2 regions of the Jeotgalibaca ciconiae genome follow, and region 1 is predicted to be linked to the other one. Evidence: a T-box and tRNA genes for the amino acid it is inferred to sense, from the RefSeq annotation. Region 1 holds a T-box; the other holds one or more tRNA genes.

Region 1 (7,538 bases):
ATATGCGAAGTATATTGCGAATGATACCACGATTATGGGTGGCATGATTGAAAAATGGGAAACGTTTGGCGGAGATGGAGCAAATGGTATTACGGACGCTGTTGATGTGGCGAAGCATTGGCGTGAAATCGGTGACTATTCGAGAATGGTCATTGACGGACGAATTTGGTTGGATGAGCCAATCTCTTCCTCTTTTCCAAGTTCCCAAGTATACCAAATTGTAGAAAGAGACCATCCGGAAAAAGCACAACTATTTTTACGAAAACTTCGTGAAACGGTTATGTTATGGAATCAAGATATTTCCAAAGAAGAAGTTTTAAAAGGGATTTTAGAAGAAATGGATTTAGATAGCGAATTGATTGCTGAACAAGCCGACTCATTTGAAGGCAGGACGCTGTTGAATGGTGATTTAGGTCTTGCTAGCGCCTTAACTATATCTGGTTTTCCAAGTATTGTGTTAGTGAATGAACAGAGCCAAGGATTGAAAATCGTTGGAGCGCAACCACTTGAAGCTTTAGTGGAGGCATTGAAGCAAGCATTACCAGAAGTGAACCTAATACCTGACCCTGTGCCAAGTTTGGATATATTAATGAAAGATACACCGCTCATGTTGAATCGAGAAATCGAAATCTTATATAACTTGTCTGAAACAGAAGTTGAAAGCTTTGTTGAATTAACTGTTGGAAAAGAAAATTATCAACAAGGGAAACTGCTTGGCCAGGGTTATTATAAAGCAGAGCAAGGATGAAACTATGACGATAAAAGAAAAAGAAAATCTTCTTCAATCCATTTTTCTGGTGTTTAGTATACTGTTAAAGCGGTACTTCGGCTACTTGTTAGGCGATTATGAAAACTCACTATTCATTTTTATTGCTTTAGCTGGTTTTTATTTGATTCACTTTCTTTTTGTAAAAATTTCGAAAGATTATCCAAAAACAGATGATTGGGAAGAAAAACTGAATTTAATCACCATTTTAATTTATGGGGTAGCTGTTTTCCTGTTACAGTTGCTGAATGCCACAAACGTTGTCATTATGCTAACCGTAGGCATAATCTTGATCCTCCTAAATGTATTGATAAAAACCAAGCGAAGAGCGATTAAAGAGAAAATAGGAAAATAAAACGAAGCGGAGCGGAGCATATTACTTGCTCCGCTCCGCTTCGTTTTATTATTAAAGCACATATTCATAAATATAATCATCCATTACAAAGTTGTTTCCAATAGGAGAAACAACTGAATCGATGCGCTTAAAGCCAACCTTTTCATAAAAACGAATAGAATCTTTATTATCTTTATTCACGGTCAGTGTCATTGTTTTTTTGCTGCGTTCTTTGGCCTTTTGGATAAAGGTCTGTATAAGTTGATAGGCATAACCCTTACCGCGCGCTTCCTTTAATAGGTAGAGCTTACTAATAAAGAGGCTATCTTCCTGCCATTCGATTCCAGCATAGCCAATTTCTTTTTCATCAGCTTCTATAATGAAGTATTCCACCTTATTCTCAGCAATATCTGCGATGATTTTCTCTGTCGATTGAAACGTTTTTAACATATAGCTGACTTGCTCTTGTCCTAAAAGTGGTAAATAGTATTCATGCCAAATTGTGTGCGCCAATTCAGCAAGATCTTCTGCTTGCAGCGTGTCTCGTACAGCTATTAGCTCTAGAGTAGCAGTCATGATTACACCAACTTTACAAGGAAGTATTTTTTCTTGCCGCGGCGAACGATAATAAAACGATTTTCAAATGAGTTTTCCGCAGTGATAACAAATTCTAAATCAGTAATTTTCTCACCATTAATAGAGATAGCACCATTCTTAATATCTTCTCTGGATTGACGGCGAGAAGGCTCAATACCGGTATCTACTAACCAAGTAACTAATTCTTGTTCCGTTAAAGCCGATTCAAATGTAGGCATATTTTTGAAACCTTGTTCGATTTCATCAGCAGAAAGTTGAGAAACGTCACCCGTAAATAATGCATCGGTAATTTTTAATGCATCTTCTAATGACTTTTCGCCGTGAACAAATTTTGTCATTTCAGCAGCTAATGTTTTTTGTGCTTCACGCTTATGAGGCTCTGTTGCCACTTTTTCTGCTAGAGCATTGATTTCTTCCTTCGTTAAGAAGGTAAAGAATTTTAAGTATTTCACAACATCGCGGTCGTCTTGGTTTACCCAAAATTGGTAAAATTCATAGGGTGTTGTTTGTTTTGGATCTAACCAAACTGCTCCGCCAGCAGTCTTACCAAATTTCGTCCCATCTGCTTTTAACATCAGTGGAATTGTTAATCCAAAGGCTTCTGCTTCTGCACCTTCTTTTTTTCGAATAAGCTCTAGTCCAGCTGTAATATTACCCCATTGGTCTGCACCGCCGACTTGTAATTGAACATCCAAATTGCGGTATAGGTGCAAGTAATCCATGGATTGAAGGATTTGGTATGAGAATTCAGTGAACGAGATTCCTGTTTCCAAGCGGCTTGCAACAATGTCTTTTGCAAGCATGGTGTTAATATTAAAATTCTTTCCAAAATCACGTAAAAAATCTAATAAAGACAGATTTTTTGTCCAATCCAAGTTGTTAACTAAACGTATTTCAGAATCTTCTTCTCCAGCTCGAAACAAATTTTTCATTTGTTTTGTAATTTGTTCAGCATTATATGCAACCGTTTCTTCTGATTGCAAAGTACGTTCTTCAGATTTCCCACTTGGATCCCCAATTGAACCAGTTGCACCACCAATAAGAATAACGGGCTTATGACCAGCTAACTGAAATCTTTTTAGAATCATGAAAGGTATCAAGTGCCCAATATGCATGCTGGATCCAGTTGCATCGATTCCACAATACAATCCGATGCTTTTCTTTTCGATTAATTCACGAAGACCTTCCTCATCTGTTTGTTGGTTAATCGCATCGCGCCATTGTAATTCATCAATAATATTTCTCATTTCCATTGTTGCATCTCCTTTATTTTATAAATAAAAAAATCCCTGACAAAGACAATTGTCTTCATCAGGGACGATTATTCACCGTGTTACCACCCAAATTGTTTCATTAAAAAATGAATAATGAAACCACTCTAACATGTATCGTATGTCACGCGCTTTTAAAAGAAGCTCGGGAATGTAATTCAAGATAAGGGTGTACCAGTTTCCACCAATCCTGGCTCTCTATTATGCAAAACCTTATTTCTACTGCGTTCCTTCAATGCTTATCATTGTTTTTAATTATTGAAATCAGTATAGTCAAGTACAGAAAAAAAGTCAATATAGTCTCACCGATATTTCTAACTACGAGTGAATTTGAAACATATGTCGGTTATCATTACAGTTCTGTTACAAAGCAGCTACAAGTTGTCGAAAAGTGATTTTTCACAAATAAACTGTGATATGATTTCAACGTTGAGAAAAATAGTAAAGAAACTCTTAAAAAAATATAAATGAACATTAAAGTTTTAAATAAAGCGTAAAGAAAAACGGAGGAATCGACTTGAAAAAGAAACTTGCTACTCTTATTTTAACTAGTTCAATCCTTTCAGCAACTTTTGTAGCGCCATATGCGGCATCTGCTGATGAACTAACTGATAAAATTGAAGAACAAGAACAGAAAGTTAACGAACTATCTAATCGTGTTGATTCTGCAGCAGCTGTGCTTGCAGAAGTACAAGCTGAAATTACAGCAGCTGAAGATCGTGCATCAGAATTATTAAATCAACGTCTGGCAACAAACGAAGAAATTGATTTACTGAAAGAAGAAATTGCACAATTACAACAAATTATCGATCAACGTGAAGGCCAATTGAAAGAACAAGCTCGTTCAGTTCAAGTAAATGGATCAAACACAAATTATATGAACTTTATTTTTGCTTCAGAATCTTTGACAGACTTAATCTCTCGAGTAGACGTAGTTACAACAATGGTTTCTGCTAACAAAGATTTAGTAGAGCAACAAGTTCAAGATCAACAAGCAGTGGAAGATAAAAAAGTCGAATCTGAAGAAAAGTTAAATGATATTATGTCAATGACATATGAGCTTGAAGAATTAAAAGGGCAATTAGAAGTAAAAAATATTGAGCAAGAAAGTGCATTAGCTGCTTTAAGTGCTGAAAAAGCAACTGCAGAAGAAGATCGTCAAAGATCTATCGCAGAAAAAGAAGAAGCTGATCGTCGTGCTGCTGAAGAAGCAGAACGTCAAAGGCTTGCAGAAGAAGCAGCAATTGCTGCAGCGGAAGCTGCATTATTAGCAGAAGCTGAAGCAGCTAAAGCTGCTGAAGAAGCTGCACAAGAGTCAGTAGTTGAAGTTGCATCAAACCAAACTCCAACAGTAACAGCGCCAACACAAACGAACAATACTACAAATACTACAGTGAATACTGAGGTAACGACTGAGGTTTCACAACCTTCAGCACCAGCTCCTTCAACTCCTGTTGAAAAAGTTGAAGAAAAGCCAGCTGCTCCGACAATTTCAGCGCCAACTGGTGATGTAGTTAGTGTAGCCTATAAATATCTAGGCGTACCTTATGTGTGGGGTGGAAAAACACCAAGTGGTTTTGACTGTTCTGGATTTACAGCATATGTATTCCGTGAAGCATACGGAATCGAAATTGGCGGCTGGACAGGTCCTCAACAATATGCGGGAACACAAATCTCTGTATCACAAGCACAAGCTGGTGACCTACTATTCTGGGGACCAAAAGGCAGCCCATATCATGTGGCAATCGCTCTAGGAAATGGTCAATACATCCATGCTCCTGACGAAGGCGGCGTTGTAGAAGTAAACAGTACACAATACTTCACTCCAAGCTTCGCTGTTCGCGTAGCAAGATAATTTAAATGAATAATAAACAAAAGACAGTTCTCCGGAGCTGTCTTTTTTCTGTCTCCAGTATTTTAGTCTACCTCAAGTAGTAAGAGAGTATTTAATCCACTGAAGCCCCTTTAAAGTCGCCACTAGACGGAAAAAACTGTTATTCCGTTCAGTAGTATCATTTTCGGGAATCCACTAGATGAGAATAGAATGTAATTCCATCTAATGCTGCTCAAACTGCAACTCACTAGACGGAATAATCCATCTAATTACAAAATTTCATAATAATTTTTTTCAAAACACTTGACCTTGACGTTACGTAAAGGTCTATTATAGCAATAGGGAGGTACGTGAATGGAATATACCATCAAAAAATTAAGTCAGTTAGCTTCTGTCAGCAGCCGCACGCTTCGTTATTATGACTCAATCAATTTATTGAAACCAAAGCGAGTTAATTCTTCCGGCTATCGTATTTATGGAGAGGAAGAAATTGAAAGATTGCAACAGATTCTATTTTTCAGGGAGTTGGAACTGCCGTTGGAAGAAATAAAAAATATTTTGGATGATGACAACTTTGATAGCGTAACGTCTTTAAAAAATCATAGAAAACAGCTGCTGGCAAAAAGGCAACAACTGGATCAACTACTGCAGACAATCGATAAAACATTAGCAAGTAAGAAAGGAACGATAAAAATGACCGATAAAGAAAAATTTGAAGGATTTAAACAAAAACAATTAGCAGAAAATGAAGAGAAATACGGGGAAGAAATTAGAGAGCGTTATGGAAAAGAAACCGTAGAAAAATCAAACAAAAAATTTGCCAATTTAACGGAAAAACAATATAACGAAATGCAGGAAATGGCGGCAGATATTTTAGAAAAACTGAAAAATGCTATGAAGACACAAGATATCGCTGGCGAAGAAGCAGTTGAAGTGGTCGAATTACATAAAAAATGGCTGACTTATACGTGGCCATCGTACTCTGAAGAAGCGCAACGAGGACTAAGTGATATGTACGTCATGGATGAACGTTTCAGGAAATATTATGATGGACCAGCTGGAAGTGGAGCGGCACAATTCTTGCGTGATGCAATCTATGATTATACTCAAAAATAAAGCATCCATAGAAGGGATTTTATGGTAGAATAGGGCGTATATGCAAGTTTGCTGAAAACAAATTTAAAACTTGCAAACTTCTAAGGAGGCACTCATTCGTGTTTAAAGAAAAAGAAACGTTCTATATTACCACGCCTATTTATTATCCAAGTGGGAAATTACATATTGGAAACTCTTATACGACTGTTGCATGTGATGCAATGGCGCGCTATAAACGTTTACAAGGATATGATGTTCATTACTTAACTGGAACAGATGAACATGGACAAAAAATTGAAAAAAAAGCGGCTGAGATGGGCATAAGTCCACAAAAATATGTAGATGGCATGGCTGCAGATATTAAAAAGCTTTGGAAAACACTGGAAATCTCGAATGATCAATTTATTCGAACAACTGATAAGCCTCATGTCAAAGCAGTTCAAATGATTTTCGAACGCTTGGTGGAACAAGGAGATATTTACCTTGGAGAATATGAAGGCTGGTATTCCGTTTCTGATGAAGAATACTTTACAGAAACACAACTATCCGAAGTGTTCCGTGATGAAAATGGAAAAGTGACGGGCGGAATTGCACCAAGTGGACATGAAGTGGAACTTGTTAAAGAAGAATCTTACTTCTTCCGCATGAGTAAATATGCAGACCGTTTGTTGCAATATTATGAAGACCATCCAGATTTTATTCAGCCGGAATCACGTAAAAATGAAATGGTAAACAACTTTATCAAACCAGGACTGGAAGATTTAGCAGTTTCCCGGACAACATTCTCATGGGGAGTGCCAGTGAAGAGCAATCCGAAGCATGTCGTTTATGTATGGATCGATGCATTAGCAAACTACATTACAGCATTAGGCTATGGATCGGATGACACAACATTATTCGAAAAATATTGGCCAGCTGATGTTCATATGGTAGGGAAAGAAATTGTTCGCTTCCATACGATTTATTGGCCGATTCTATTGATGGCATTGGATTTACCACTCCCTAAAAAAATATTTGGACATGGCTGGTTACAAATGAAGGACGGCAAAATGTCTAAATCTAAAGGAAATGTTGTTTATCCAGAAATTCTTGTAGAGCGCTATGGACTGGATGCATTACGTTATTATTTAATGAGAGAAATCAGTTTTGGAAGTGATGGCGTATTTACACCGGAAGATTATATTAATCGTATTAATTATGATTTGGCAAATGACTTAGGGAACTTGTTGAATCGTACTGTTGCCATGATTAATAAATATTTTGATGGTAAACTTCCTGCATGGTCTGGACAACAAACAGCTTTCGATGCAGATTTAGAAGAAGTGGCTGGAAAAGTCATTGCCAAATATATATCTGAAATGGACAATATGCAATTTAGTGTGGCACTTGCTGAAGTATGGCGTTTGATTTCACGAGCAAATAAATACATTGATGAAACAGAACCATGGATTTTAGTAAAAGACGAAGAGAGACGAGAAGAACTAGGAAGTGTAATGGTTCATTTAGCTGAAGTATTGCGTATTACAGCGATACTATTATCTCCATTCATGACGCAATCTCCCGTGAAAATCTTTGAGCAACTCGGTTTGGATTTTGTAGAAGATGGCACTTGGGACAAGCTTTCCTTTGGACAATTTCCTG
Region 2 (7,538 bases), 450 kb from region 1:
AGGGGCCCTTCTCGGGTTACCGAATTCAGATAAACTCCGAATGCCATGGATTCAAGTCCGGGAGTCAGACTGCGAGTGATAAGATCCGTAGTCGAAAGGGAAACAACCCAGCCCACCAGCTAAGGTCCCCAAGTATCTGTTAAGTGGAAAAGGATGTGGGGTTGCACAGACAACTAGGATGTTGGCTCAGAAGCAGCCATCATTTAAAGAGTGCGTAATAGCTCACTAGTCGAGTGACCCTGCGCCGAAAATTTACCGGGGCTAAACAGATCACCGAAGCTGTGGATGGAACCCATTGGGGTTCCGTGGTAGGAGAGCGTTCTAAGGGCAGAGAAGCCGGACCGTGAGGACCGGTGGAGCGCTTAGAAGTGAGAATGCCGGTATGAGTAGCGAAAGACGGGTGAGAATCCCGTCCACCGAATGACTAAGGTTTCCTGGGGAAGGCTCGTCCTCCCAGGGTTAGTCGGGACCTAAGCCGAGGCCGACAGGCGTAGGCGATGGACAACAGGTTGATATTCCTGTACCAGTTGTTTTTGTTTGAACGATGGAGGGACGCAGGAGGCTAAGGAAAGCGTGCGATTGGAAGAGCACGCCCAAGCAGTGAGTCCGGGGGAGAGTCAAATGCTTTCCCCCGCACGGATGAGCTGTGACGGGGAGGGAAATTGAGTACCGAAGTTCCCGATGCCACACTGCCAAGAAAAGCTTCTAGTTAGAAACCAACTGCCCGTACCGCAAACCGACACAGGTAGTCGAGGAGAGTATCCTAAGGTGAGCGAGCGAACTCTCGTTAAGGAACTCGGCAAAATGACCCCGTAACTTCGGGAGAAGGGGTGCTGACCGCAAGGTCAGCCGCAGTGAATAGGCCCAAGCGACTGTTTATCAAAAACACAGGTCTCTGCAAAATCGAAAGATGACGTATAGGGGCTGACGCCTGCCCGGTGCTGGAAGGTTAAGAGGAGAGGTTAGCCGCAAGGCGAAGCTTCGAATTGAAGCCCCAGTAAACGGCGGCCGTAACTATAACGGTCCTAAGGTAGCGAAATTCCTTGTCGGGTAAGTTCCGACCCGCACGAAAGGCGTAACGATTTGGGCACTGTCTCAACGAGAGACTCGGTGAAATTATAGTACCAGTGAAGATGCTGGTTACCCGCGACAGGACGGAAAGACCCCATGGAGCTTTACTGCAGGTTGATATTGATTGTTTCTGCCACATGTACAGGATAGGTAGGAGCCGTAGAAGTCGGGACGCTAGTCTCGATGGAGGCGCCATTGGGATACTACCCTTGTGGCAGGAACACTCTAACCCGCTGCCCTTATCGGGCAGGGAGACAGTGTCAGTCGGGCAGTTTGACTGGGGCGGTCGCCTCCTAAAATGTAACGGAGGCGCCCAAAGGTTCCCTCAGAATGGTTGGAAATCATTCGCAGAGTGCAAAGGCAGAAGGGAGCTTGACTGCGAGACAGACAAGTCGAGCAGGGACGAAAGTCGGGCTTAGTGATCCGGTGGTACCGCATGGAAGGGCCATCGCTCAACGGATAAAAGCTACCCTGGGGATAACAGGCTTATCTCCCCCAAGAGTTCACATCGACGGGGAGGTTTGGCACCTCGATGTCGGCTCGTCGCATCCTGGGGCTGTAGTCGGTCCCAAGGGTTGGGCTGTTCGCCCATTAAAGCGGCACGCGAGCTGGGTTCAGAACGTCGTGAGACAGTTCGGTCCCTATCCGTCGCGGGCGTTGGAAATTTGAGAGGAGCTGTCCTTAGTACGAGAGGACCGGGATGGACACACCGCTGGTGTACCAGTTGTTCTGCCAAGAGCATCGCTGGGTAGCTATGTGTGGAAGGGATAAACGCTGAAAGCATCTAAGCGTGAAGCCCCCCTCAAGATGAGATTTCCCATCATTTTAAATGAGTAAGACCCCTGAGAGACGATCAGGTAGATAGGCTGGAAGTGGACGCGCAGCGATGTGTGGAGCGGACCAGTACTAATCGGTCGAGGACTTAACCAAGAAACAGACGGTAAGGCGGAAGAATGGTTTCTTTCCGGTAGATCATGTTGGCTATTCAGTTTTGAGGGAACGAAGTTCCTTTGAAAACAAGATATGTGCGGTGGCGATGGCAAGAAGGTCACACCTGTTCCCATCCCGAACACAGAAGTTAAGCTTCTTAGCGCCGATTGTAGTGAAGGGTTTCCCTTTGTGAGAGTAGGACGCTGCCGCGCAAAAATGTTTTTAAAATTATTTTACTATAGTTAAAGTTTTTACTTGCAGAGCAACTCAGAATATTGTATTATATTCAGGAACTCTTGTTTACATATTTTTTACATTATGGAGGTTTAGCTCAGCTGGGAGAGCGTCTGCCTTACAAGCAGGATGTCAGCGGTTCGATCCCGTTAACCTCCATTGTCATGCTTATTGTTGCGTTAGCAGCTTACGAACATGATGAACTTAGGAATAGCTTACAGTATTTCCTTTGAGTCATTAGCTCAGTTGGTAGAGCATCTGACTTTTAATCAGAGGGTCGCAGGTTCGAGCCCTGCATGACTCATTTCTTTTTATCATAAATATAAGAAGAAACGCGGGTGTGGCGGAATTGGCAGACGCACTAGATTTAGGATCTAGCGCCGCGAGGCGTGGGGGTTCAAGTCCCTTCACCCGCACTTGTTTTATAAAAAATATATGCCGGCTTAGCTCAGTTGGTAGAGCATCTGATTTGTAATCAGAGGGTCGAGGGTTCAAGTCCTTTAGCCGGCATCTGTTTGCGGAAGTAGTTCAGTGGTAGAACACCACCTTGCCAAGGTGGGGGTCGCGGGTTCGAACCCCGTCTTCCGCTTCATAAGGAAGTAAGAATCCTTATATTTTAATATTATACTGCCGGGGTGGCGGAATTGGCAGACGCACAGGACTTAAAATCCTGCGGTGAGTTTTCACCGTATCGGTTCGACCCCGATCCTCGGCATTTTTCTTATGCACCCATAGCTCAATTGGATAGAGTACCTGACTACGAATCAGGCGGTTGCAGGTTCGACTCCTGCTGGGTGCATTTTTATTAGTACGGGAAGTAGCTCAGCTTGGTAGAGCACTTGGTTTGGGACCAAGGGGTCGCAGGTTCGAATCCTGTCTTCCCGATTTAATAATAACTCAACATTATTATTGTTTTTTGGCGGTGTAGCTCAGCTGGCTAGAGCGTCCGGTTCATACCCGGGAGGTCGTGGGTTCAATCCCCTCCGCCGCTATTTTTACAAAATGGACGTTCAGAAAAGGTTACACTTAAGAGCCTGGACCTTTAGCTCAGTTGGTTAGAGCAGACGGCTCATAACCGTCCGGTCGCAGGTTCGAGTCCTGCAAGGTCCATTGCAGCATGAAATTGCAGCAAAGAAAATCAGTCTTTGATTGGGGAAGTACTCAAGTGGCTGAAGAGGCGCCCCTGCTAAGGGTGTAGGTCGTTTCATAGCGGCGCGAGGGTTCAAATCCCTCCTTCTCCGTTTTCTTTTATGAAATTATGATTGACATTTTTAAAGGCCCGTTGGTCAAGCGGTTAAGACACCGCCCTTTCACGGCGGTAACACGGGTTCGAATCCCGTACGGGTCATTATCATGATTGTTTATAACTATGATAAAGTATGCTATTTTAATTATTTACTTCGGAGGATTACCCAAGTCCGGCTTAAGGGAACGGTCTTGAAAACCGTCAGGCGTGTAAAAGCGTGCAAGGGTTCGAATCCCTTATCCTCCTTTGCCTTAATCGGCTTATCATTTTTATTATCGCGGGGTAGAGCAGTTGGCAGCTCGTCGGGCTCATAACCCGGAGGTCGCAGGTTCAAGTCCTGCCCCCGCAATTAGCATGATTGTTAGTTTGATAACTTACAATCATAGCATACTTGGATGTTAGTCCAAGGAATATTCTTAATAAATATTTTTACGCAAAGTGGTTCCGTGGTGTAGGGGTTAACATGCCTGCCTGTCACGCAGGAGATCGCGGGTTCAAATCCCGTCGGAACCGCCACGCGGGTGTAGTTTAGTGGTAAAACTACAGCCTTCCAAGCTGTTGTCGGGAGTTCGATTCTCCTCACCCGCTTTTAAATAGTAAGGGCCTATAGCTCAGCTGGTTAGAGCGCACGCCTGATAAGCGTGAGGTCGATGGTTCGAGTCCATTTAGGCCCATTATTTTTTAGGCCCGTTGGTCAAGCGGTTAAGACACCGCCCTTTCACGGCGGTAACACGGGTTCGAGTCCCGTACGGGTCATTACCATAAAGTTATCGTTTTAACGATGCAAAAGTATGGTATACTTAGACATAAGTCTATCGTGTTTCTTTTTTTAATATTTATTGGAGGTTTAGCTCAGCTGGGAGAGCGTCTGCCTTACAAGCAGGATGTCAGCGGTTCGATCCCGTTAACCTCCATTGGTTCCGTGGTGTAGGGGTTAACATGCCTGCCTGTCACGCAGGAGATCGCGGGTTCAAATCCCGTCGGAACCGTTTATTTTAATTGAGTGAAAGCTCAGAGTAAACCTTATATTTTTGGCTTGGTAGCTCAGTTGGTAGAGCACTTGATTGAAGCTCAAGGTGTCGGCGGTTCGATTCCGTCCCAAGCCACCTTGGAGGGGTAGCGAAGTGGCTAAACGCGGCGGACTGTAAATCCGCTCCTTCGGGTTCGGCAGTTCGAATCTGCCCCCCTCCATTTTTTACGTCCTTAGGGGTATAGTTTAAAGGTAGAACAACGGTCTCCAAAACCGTTGGTGTGGGTTCAATTCCTGCTACCCCTGTTTTGGATTGTGGCGATTGTGGCGAAGTGGTTAACGCACCGGCTTGTGGCGCCGGCATTCGTGGGTTCGATTCCCATCAGTCGCCCTTTTTTTATTGGGGTATAGCCAAGCGGTAAGGCAACGGACTTTGACTCCGTCATTCGTTGGTTCGAATCCAGCTACCCCAGTATTTCGGCGGTATAGCCAAGTGGTAAGGCAGAGGTCTGCAAAACCTTCATCACCGGTTCAAATCCGGTTACCGCCTTTCCCAAAAGGGATGAAAAATTTGCATAAATAATATCTTGCCGGCGTGGCGGAATAGGCAGACGCGCTGGACTCAAAATCCAGTGCCCGCGAGGGCGTGCCGGTTCGACCCCGGCCGCCGGTATTATTAAAATGTTTTGAAAGGAGTTTACACACTGAATTCAGTGTGTAAACTCCTTTTTGTGTTTCTTCTTTTTTAAAAAACAGAAATGCTTGATATTATACTCTCCATTTGATTAAAGTATAAAATTAAAATTTGGTGGTTGACAATTATCGTTATTAACCATATAATTTCATTTATATCTAATTGAATTTTCATTTTAACAAAAATTAAACGTTGAAGAGAAGAGTAGCTTATAAAGTCAGGCAAGAGAACCCGGTTCGGTGAGAAAGGGTACTGAGTGAGTAGGTGAAGATGAGCTCTGAGTTTTCAAAAAGGTTCACGCCTTTTGAACGGTCGCAACCGTTATATTGCGCGATTTCAATAGGAATCGTTGAGATGTTATTCGCGAGAATAACATGAACTAGGGTGGTAACACGGAATTAATCCGTCCCTTTGTTGTACAAGTATGTATGACAGAGGGACGGTTTTTTTATTGAAAAAAATAACATTCATTAATTGGAGGAAATAAAAATGACAATACAAACATTTACAGAACGTAAAATCTCTCCGTTTCGCTATGATACAGTGGGAAGCTTCTTAAGACCAGAAGAATTGAAAGAAGCAAGAGTTAAATTCAATTCAGGCGAGATATCAGCGGAAGAATTAAAAGAGGTAGAAGATAAAGAAATTATTAAATTAATCAAAAAGCAGGAAGAAGCAGGATTGAAAGCCGTTAGTGACGGAGAATTTCGCCGCAGCTGGTGGCATTTAGACTTTTTCTGGGGATTACAAGGAGTAGAGTTTAAAATTCCAGCACAGGGTTATTTATTTCATGGTGAAGAGACCCGTCCAGGAACAGTAACGATAAGCGGAAAAATTAGTTGCGAGAATCATCCCTTTGTAGAGGATTACAAATTTGTTCGTGACCATGTGAGTAAGGGTATACAAGTAAAACAGACAATTCCCGCGCCTGCACAAATCTTGGTGGAATTATTCCGAGATGACAATTTAGAAGACGTTCGAAAATTCTACGCTACAAATGAAGAACTGATAGCAGACTTAGTTGCTGCATACAAACAAGTTATTTTAGATATTTACAACGAAGGAGCACGTTCAATTCAGTTAGACGACTGTACTTGGGGAATGTTAGTTGCACCACTTCCAGCAGGAATCCCAGTTCCAGAAGGACAAACAGAATTAGACGTTCGCATCGCTTCTAAGGAATTGTACTTATCCGTTAATAATGCAGTGATTGACGGGCTTCCAGATGACTTAATTGTGAATACACATGTTTGTCGTGGAAATTACCATTCTACATATGCTTCTGCTGGTCCATACGATTTTGTAGCGGATCCTTTGTTTAATAAAGAAAATGTACATGCTTATTATTTAGAGTATGATTCTGATCGTTCAGGTGGATTCGAACCATTAAAATTAGTCAGTCCAGATAAGTTGGTTGTATTAGGTTTGATTACCTCAAAAGATGGAGAACTCGAGGACCGTCAAACAATTATTAATCGTATTCATGAAGCAGCGCAATATATTGATTTAAATCAATTAGCGTTAAGTCCACAATGTGGCTTTGCTTCAACCGAAGAGGGAAATATTATTACTGAGGAACAACAATGGGCTAAAATTGCTCTAGTGAAATCAATCGCACAAGAAGTATGGGGAGAGTAGGTAGAGAATATGGCTATTGATGCATTTGTTGATCGCTATCAAAAAGAGCGTCGTAATACAGAATCTTTGAAATGGGACGCCTTAGAAGAACGATTTGAAGATGCTGATTTACTGCCGCTGTGGGTCGCAGATATGGAGTTTCAAACGCCAGAAACTGTGACAAATGCACTAATTAATCGAATCCAACATGGGGTTTTTGGTTACTCTCTAGATAATGCAGATTACTTTCGTTCTTTTTCAGCTTGGCAAGAAAAGCGTCATAATATTCATCTTCAAAAAGAGTGGCTTCGCTTCTCAACTGGCGTTGTACAATCCCTTTATCATTTAATCCAATGTTTTTCTGAAAAAGGCGACGGAGTGCTTATTCAACCGCCAGTATATTATCCATTCTTCCATGCTGTTAAAGATACGGAAAGAAAATTAGTCGTTTCTCCTTTAAAATCTGAAAATGGGCAGTATCGATTTGATTTAAAAGATTTTGAAGAAAAATTAAGAGTCGAAAAGCCAAAGTTGTTTATACTTTGTTCACCTCATAATCCAGTGGGAAGAATATGGGATGAGGATGAATTGTTGGAAGTTTTGTCACTTTGTAAAAAGCATGGTGTGTTAGTAATTGCCGATGAAATTCATCAGGATTTTGGAGTTGGAAACAAGAAGTTTGTATCGACCTTGAATATTGCTGATGGTAGTTTTCATGATTGTTTGATTCTTTGTAATGCACCATCTAAAACTTTTAACTTAGCAAGTTTATTACA

Evidence for each region. The T-box of region 1 lies ahead of tyrS (tyrosine--tRNA ligase). A T-box ahead of a tRNA ligase gene usually reads a tRNA of that ligase, here a tRNA-Tyr.
Region 2: it encodes a tRNA-Tyr, which carries the amino acid that the T-box ahead of tyrS (tyrosine--tRNA ligase) is inferred to sense. The anticodon was not compared.

The regions. Positions count from the first base shown of each region.
Region 1 is NZ_CP034465.1:817,955-825,492, reverse strand. It holds gene EJN90_RS03860 (DsbA family oxidoreductase) at 1-748, shown strand, start outside; gene EJN90_RS03855 (hypothetical protein) at 753-1,121, shown strand; gene EJN90_RS03850 (GNAT family N-acetyltransferase) at 1,173-1,676, opposite strand; gene tyrS (tyrosine--tRNA ligase) at 1,679-2,944, opposite strand; T-box leader at 3,008-3,213, opposite strand; gene EJN90_RS03840 (C40 family peptidase) at 3,486-4,823, shown strand; gene EJN90_RS03835 (MerR family transcriptional regulator) at 5,157-5,918, shown strand; gene metG (methionine--tRNA ligase) at 6,017-7,538, shown strand, end outside.
Region 2 is NZ_CP034465.1:1,268,489-1,276,026, reverse strand. It holds rRNA gene EJN90_RS06005 (23S ribosomal RNA) at 1-2,001, shown strand, start outside; rRNA gene rrf (5S ribosomal RNA) at 2,098-2,213, shown strand; tRNA gene EJN90_RS05995 (tRNA-Val) at 2,322-2,394, shown strand; tRNA gene EJN90_RS05990 (tRNA-Lys) at 2,467-2,539, shown strand; tRNA gene EJN90_RS05985 (tRNA-Leu) at 2,570-2,651, shown strand; tRNA gene EJN90_RS05980 (tRNA-Thr) at 2,673-2,745, shown strand; tRNA gene EJN90_RS05975 (tRNA-Gly) at 2,753-2,824, shown strand; tRNA gene EJN90_RS05970 (tRNA-Leu) at 2,865-2,950, shown strand; tRNA gene EJN90_RS05965 (tRNA-Arg) at 2,961-3,034, shown strand; tRNA gene EJN90_RS05960 (tRNA-Pro) at 3,047-3,120, shown strand; tRNA gene EJN90_RS05955 (tRNA-Met) at 3,154-3,227, shown strand; tRNA gene EJN90_RS05950 (tRNA-Ile) at 3,272-3,345, shown strand; tRNA gene EJN90_RS05945 (tRNA-Ser) at 3,387-3,476, shown strand; tRNA gene EJN90_RS05940 (tRNA-Glu) at 3,512-3,583, shown strand; tRNA gene EJN90_RS05935 (tRNA-Ser) at 3,638-3,727, shown strand; tRNA gene EJN90_RS05930 (tRNA-Met) at 3,758-3,830, shown strand; tRNA gene EJN90_RS05925 (tRNA-Asp) at 3,922-3,997, shown strand; tRNA gene EJN90_RS05920 (tRNA-Gly) at 3,999-4,069, shown strand; tRNA gene EJN90_RS05915 (tRNA-Ile) at 4,082-4,155, shown strand; tRNA gene EJN90_RS05910 (tRNA-Glu) at 4,166-4,237, shown strand; tRNA gene EJN90_RS05905 (tRNA-Val) at 4,323-4,395, shown strand; tRNA gene EJN90_RS05900 (tRNA-Asp) at 4,398-4,470, shown strand; tRNA gene EJN90_RS05895 (tRNA-Phe) at 4,515-4,587, shown strand; tRNA gene EJN90_RS05890 (tRNA-Tyr) at 4,592-4,672, shown strand; tRNA gene EJN90_RS05885 (tRNA-Trp) at 4,687-4,757, shown strand; tRNA gene EJN90_RS05880 (tRNA-His) at 4,770-4,842, shown strand; tRNA gene EJN90_RS05875 (tRNA-Gln) at 4,853-4,924, shown strand; tRNA gene EJN90_RS05870 (tRNA-Cys) at 4,931-5,001, shown strand; tRNA gene EJN90_RS05865 (tRNA-Leu) at 5,041-5,124, shown strand; T-box leader at 5,329-5,559, shown strand; gene EJN90_RS05860 (5-methyltetrahydropteroyltriglutamate--homocysteine S-methyltransferase) at 5,635-6,783, shown strand; gene EJN90_RS05855 (MalY/PatB family protein) at 6,793-7,538, shown strand, end outside.